Regions from separate parts of the Anaerosalibacter massiliensis genome, predicted to be linked through region 2. Evidence: riboswitches for the same ligand, from Rfam matches in the RefSeq annotation. Region 2 holds a riboswitch; the other holds the start of a gene.
What was found. A riboswitch is a leader RNA that binds a small molecule or an ion and turns the genes downstream of it on or off. The one in region 2 is predicted to bind cobalamin.

Region 1 (3,242 bases), 110 kb from region 2:
TTTTCATAGTTAAATAATTGCCTTCTTCATCTAGTTTCATATTTAAATAAAAATCTTTCTCTATTATCTTTATATTCTTGTACTCAGATCCCATTATAGAAGCATTAAAACTTCTACCTCCCATAAGCTTAAAAAAACTTTTCAATGCCTCTGGTTTAAGTAATATGTGCTTTCCTTTAAATATATTCTGGTCTCCACTTCCATAATATCTTGTACTATTTATTGTATGATTTTCATATAAAAGTTTCAGAAAGCTAATTACTTTTTCATCTTCAGGTCTAAATACATGATAATTAGGATTGAAAGTAAATTCTTTTCCAAAATATATTTCTTCTCCATTTTCTAAACTCTCAAAGAACTTTTTAACATTTCTTACTACATATAGCTTGTTTTCTCCCATTCTTAGACTTAAAAAAGAACTTTCATCAATGTCTCTGAAATCATTAAAATCAAATTCATAATTAAGTTCTAATTTTACAGGTATATTTTGATTTTCACTATTAAATTTATAATAATCAATTATGTTTTTTATATTTTCTTCATCTTTTTTTTGAAATGTATTAGATATATTTAAGTTTTTTATATATAAAAGAAGAGCAATGATATGTTTACAATCACCTGAATATTTTTCATAAGCTGGACATGTGCAATGAGAGGATACTAAATCATTATCTTTATCAAAAAAAAGCTCCACTATATATTCTTTACTTCCTTTAACTATTCCTTGAAAATATTTTAAGTCTTTATCGTACCTTAAATTCGTGACTCTACCATTATAATAACATTCTTTTCCTTTAATGTAAGATTGATAGTTTCCCGATCTTTCTAATAATAGCTTATCATCTATATTTAACATATTTCACCTCTATCAAAATCATGGGATTTATTATTCAATATCCTATTATATCATAGCCCATATTATATTTAAAATATACTCACAAGAAAAAGGGCTTAGATAATTCTAAACCCCTAACAAAACTTAATTAATTTCTCAATTTTATTCTATTATATCTTCTAAATGTGACACAAATAACTTTCTTATACTGTCCTCTTCTCCAAGGCCTTTTACATAGGTTTCTACCTTAAAACCTTCTTTTAAAAGTTTATTTTTCCAAGAATCTTCTTCATCTCCTGCCATATCATTTTTTGCATGATCTCCTGCAACTAACATGAAAGGTTTTAGTATTACCTTTCTTATTTTATTTTCTTTTAGTAAAGGTATTATATCTTCTATAGTTTCATTGCCCTCCACTGTACCTATATATACATTTTTAAATCCTTGTTTCTTAAATTCATCTTCTAATCTACTGTAACAATTGTCAGAAATATGATCTGTCCCATGTCCCATAAATACAATAGCTTCATCTTCTTTTAATCCCTTAGTATCTAGTGCTTCAACCACTTTTTTATAATCTTCTTCATCATATAGTAAGGGCTTTCCTACACTTATACTATTAAAATTGTATTTGTCCTTAAAACTATCTATGTGCCTATGCATTTTTTCATATTCATGACCTGGTATGATATGTAAGGATTGAATATATATATCTTTAGTCTCACCCTTACATATTTTCTCTAATGCTTCTTCTACATTATCTATTATTATGCCATCTCTCTTTTTTAATCTTTCTATTACCATTTGAGAAGTAAAAGCCCTTCTAATTTCAAAATCTTTAAATCTATCTTTAATTTCATTTTCTGTGCTTTCTATACATAACTTTCTTGTTTTCTCATAAGTTGTTCCAAAACTAACTACAAGGATAGCTTCTTTCATTTTATACCTCTTTTCTTTGAGTTATTTGTAAAAAATCCCATAGCCTCAAACAGCTATGGGATGGATATTCATATATATTTTAATACAAAAGCAATTCCTTCCCACCGAAGGCATACTTAAAAGTTATAGGCAGGTCTCCTGACTTGTGGTTTATCCTACTCTCAACACCTTCCCAAGAGGTGGTATATCGTTGATTTCGTACCACTTACAGTAGCGGGGGCTGTATTGGCTTTTACCAATTTCCCTTTTAATCATAATAAACCTATATCTCCTCTTATTAAGTTGTATAAAACATATGCTAACATAAGACTATAATTTTTGCAATTTTTTTAACTCTACTTAATAGCCTTCAATGCTTCGTAATTAGCCTTAATAGTATATTCTATATCTTCTTTAGTATGAGCTATAGATAAAAACATACCTTCAAATTGGGCTGGTGGAAGCATTATTCCACGATTTAACATTTCATTGAAATATTTAGCATACATTTCTGTATCACAAGACTGAACATCATCAAAGTTTTCAAAAGGTCCTTTTCCAAAGAAAAGAGTTAACATACTTTTAAATCTTACTATTTTTGCATTTATATTTAATTCTTCTATATTTTTTCTAATTCCTTCTTCTATCATAATAGCTTTTTCTTCTAGTTCCTTATATATATTTTTATTTTCTTTTAGTATTTTTAAATTTCTATATCCTACATGCATGGCTAATGGGTTTCCTGAAAGAGTACCTGCTTGATAAACTGGCCCTGTTGGAGATACCATTTCCATTATTTCTTTTTTTCCGCCATAAGCACCAACTGGAAATCCTCCTCCGATTATTTTACCAAAACAAGCCATATCTGGTTCAATTCCATATACTTCGCTAGCCCCTCCATAGCTTATCCTAAAACCTGTTATTACTTCATCAAATATAAGTACTGAACCATTCTCTTTAGTTATCTTCCTAAGGCCTTCTAAAAATTCTCTCTTTGCAGGAACTACTCCCATATTTCCTGCTACAGGTTCTAGGATTATAGCTGCTATATCTTCTCCAAAATCTTCAAAAGTCTTTTTTACATCTTCTAAATTATTATATCTGCAAACTATAGTATTTTTTACTATATCTGCTGGAACTCCACTGCTAGTGGGTACTCCATAAGTTATAGCTCCTGACCCAGATTTCACAAGTAAACAATCATTATGTCCATGATAGCAACCTTCAAATTTTATTATTTTATCCCTACCAGTATATCCTCTAGCTACTCTTATGGCACTCATAGTAGCTTCCGTACCTGAGTTCACCATTCTTACCATTTCCACACCATTATAAGATTCTACAATATGCTTTGCCATATCTACTTCTATCTTAGTAGGTAGTCCAAAACTTATTCCATTTCTTAAAATATCTTCTATACCTTCTATTAATCTTTCATCAGAGTGTCCAAGTATTAAAGGACCCCATGAACAGATATAATCAATATAAG
Region 2 (3,242 bases):
TCTTCATTTTCAACTACAACAAACTTCCATGGCTCAAATCCAAAAGAACTAGGAGATAACCTTCCTACTTCAAGTAAAAAGTTAAAATCATCTTCTGGTATCTTCTTATCTGGATCAAATTCCTTACAAGCAAATCTAAATTTATGTGCATTCAATATCTCTTCTTTTCTTTTTTCTATATCTATATTTTTCATATTATCCCTCCTACCATTTTATCTATTTATTTATATACCCAATTAGAACAAATTTTAATTGCTTTGCAAATATAGTAAAGATTAATTATTATATATAAGGGTATTTAAAGTAAGAATAGTTAGGAGGTTTAAAAATGAAAGGATATTTTGCTTCACATTTTTTTAATGATGCCGTATTTAGATGGACAGAAGAAGTAGCTAGCTATATTGAAGATGAAACGGGAATTGCTATGTATGTTCCACAAAGAAATGCTGAAATCAATGATAAAAGAGAAAATGATAATATTATCACTGATATAAAAATAGCTCAAGCTGATACTCTTGAGTTAAAAAAGGCCAATATATTATTTGCCTGTTTAGATGGACTTACTATAGACGATGGGGTTGCTGGAGAAGTAATGGGCTTTGGATTAATTAAGGAAATGGAAGAAGAATATAGTATTGTCACTAAAAAACCAAGGCTAATAATCGGAATAATAACTGATATGAGATGGCAAGGAACAGGAGATAATCATTTATATAGAAATTTAATGATTTTAGGAAAAGTTAGAGAACATGGCTATATAGTAGAAGGATATCCTGGAGAAGATGATTATAAAAAAGAAATTGTTAAAATAGTAAAAAAGTTTAAAGAACAAAATAATTTGTAAAATTAGACGAAAAAGCTTAGAACCATATATGGCTCTAAGCTTTTTTATATATAAATTAGAGAATATTTACTTTATCCATTCTACTACTTCCCCAATTGGCCTTCTAGCTTTTTCTATATAGACTTTATCTTTCTTGTATCCAAAAGTTACTAGACAAGAAACTCCAAATTTTGAACTATCTAATATTCCATTGTCTTCTAATAATTTTTCTAACTTCTCCCTGTGAAAATTTTCTATAGGACAAGAGCTTATACCTATTTCTGCAGCAGCCGTTATCATATTCCCTAAGGGAATGTAAGTCTGTTTTATTGACCATTGGAACATAGCTTCTTTATCATTTAAAAGCTTAAAGTTTTCCCTCTGAAAAACTCTATAATCTTCACGTCTTTCACTTATCTCATCTTCTGGTATATTTTTTACATCTTTCATTATATAAGTTATATAGTCAGAACTATATATAATATCTGAACCTTTTCTTGCAAGCATCATTACCAAATGGCTTGATGTTGAAATTTGTTTTTCACAATCTAAAGTTAAAGAAATTAAGTCTTCCTTTAACTTATCATCTTGGATTACAATAAACTTCCAAGGTTCAAATCCAAAAGAACTAGGAGAAAGTCTACCAACTTCAAGTAAAAAATCAATATCCTCTTTTGGTATCTTCTTATTAGAATCAAACTCTTTACAAGCAACCCTGTACCTATGTACATTTAATATTTCTCTTTTCTTATTTTCCATAATATACCTCCTTAATCTTTCATAAAAATAAACAATATAAAAAACACCCCTCAGAGATGAAGAGTGTTTGTTTTCTATAGGCACAAGAAAGCATAGACATAGCCATACTATATCTTTTACACCTTCTCATCCTCGTGAGCAATCATAAGTGTCTTATTTATGGCAGGTCTCCTGACTTAGGTTTATAATAAATTCGCACCTTCCCATTCTTTTATTGAAAGAACAGTGGTATAAGTGAACTCAAATTTCCATTACAGTGGCGGGACCGTGTTGGCATTTCACCAATCTTCCCTTTTAAATTTTTGATATAATCAAAAATACCATAAACAACCGTATTTAATTATAATATCATTTTATTCTAATTTCATTTATATGTCAAGTGAACTCCCCCCACTTATTTACCCCTATGAGAGATTCTAACCACTAAGCTAAATTCACAAGAAATTTGGTAATTAAGTTTTAACCTTGCTAGATAATCCTTATTATTGTTGAATTAGTCATATACCTATTGTACCTCTCTTGTTTTACAAGTCTAGAAGTACGTTCTATGTTTTGATTAGAAGTTGAGGTATTCTTGTTTATATTAAATAAATAAACTATTATTTATTTAATACACTAAGAATCTGTCTAAGTTCTAAAGCAAATATTTGCCCTGGTGCTGAAACTTTTTCTCCAGACGCAAAAGTAGCAGCAGAACCAAATGTTTTTCCTACTATCCTACTTATAACTCCCTTTTTTCCCATAGAAATTGTAATCAATGGCTTATTAGCATGATTCTCTTTCATATAATTTGTAGCCTCTAAAAGGACTAAAACATCACTAACACTATTTGGCATAAATGCTACTTTTAATATATCAGCTCTTAGGTTTTGCATCTTCAATAGCCTAGATATTATTTCGTCTTTTGGAGGAGTTTGTTTAAAATCATGATTTGACATTATTACATAAACACTATTAGAATGTGCTGTATTTAAAATCTTCTTTATATTTTCTTCTTTATTAAAAAGTTCAATGTCTATTAAATCTATAATTTTTGATTCTATAGCCATACAATTTAACTTTATATAATATTCATCACTTATCTTTTTATTTCCGCCTTCTCTGATACTACGAAAAGTAAATAATATGGGTACATCTTTTAAATTTTTCCTTATATATATTAATGTTTCTAAAACTTTATCCATTCTTTCCACTTCTTCATAAAAATCTACACGCCACTCTACTACATCAGGTAATAATTTTTTAATGCTTTCAGTTTCACTAATTATTTCATCTTGAGTTTTACCTACAATAGGTACAAATATTTTTGTATTTCCCTCGCCAATATTTATATTTCTTACAGTTACTACATCACTCATTTCTTCACCTTCTATTTTTTAAACAATAATTCTTTCACATAATCAACTGGCATTTCCTTTCCTGTCCATAATTTAAAAGCTTCTGCCCCTTGCCATAATACCATTCCATAACCATTAATTACCTTGCAACCTTGTTTTTCAGCCATATTTAATAGTTTTGTCTTACTAGGTTCATAAACTATATCTGAAACAACTAAATCAGGATATAATATAGATGGATCCGGAATATTACATTTATCTTCCAGTGGCTTCATTCCTACAGATGTTGCATCTATAAAAATTGAACTTTCCTGTATTTCTGT

Region 1: linked by a shared signal. The riboswitch ahead of NSA23_RS06145 (sirohydrochlorin cobaltochelatase) and the one ahead of NSA23_RS06735 (NAD(P)H-dependent oxidoreductase) in region 2 are both predicted to bind cobalamin.

Annotation. Positions count from the first base shown of each region.
Region 1 is NZ_JANJZL010000003.1:174,993-178,234, reverse strand. It holds gene NSA23_RS06150 (DEAD/DEAH box helicase) at 1-856, opposite strand, end outside; gene NSA23_RS06145 (sirohydrochlorin cobaltochelatase) at 998-1,774, opposite strand; cobalamin riboswitch at 1,886-2,055, opposite strand; gene hemL (glutamate-1-semialdehyde 2,1-aminomutase) at 2,110-3,242, opposite strand, start outside.
Region 2 is NZ_JANJZL010000003.1:286,676-289,917, reverse strand. It holds gene NSA23_RS06745 (NAD(P)H-dependent oxidoreductase) at 1-194, opposite strand, end outside; gene NSA23_RS06740 (nucleoside 2-deoxyribosyltransferase) at 329-844, shown strand; gene NSA23_RS06735 (NAD(P)H-dependent oxidoreductase) at 911-1,582, opposite strand; cobalamin riboswitch at 1,727-1,922, opposite strand; gene aroD (type I 3-dehydroquinate dehydratase) at 2,182-2,940, opposite strand; gene NSA23_RS06725 (shikimate dehydrogenase) at 2,952-3,242, opposite strand, start outside.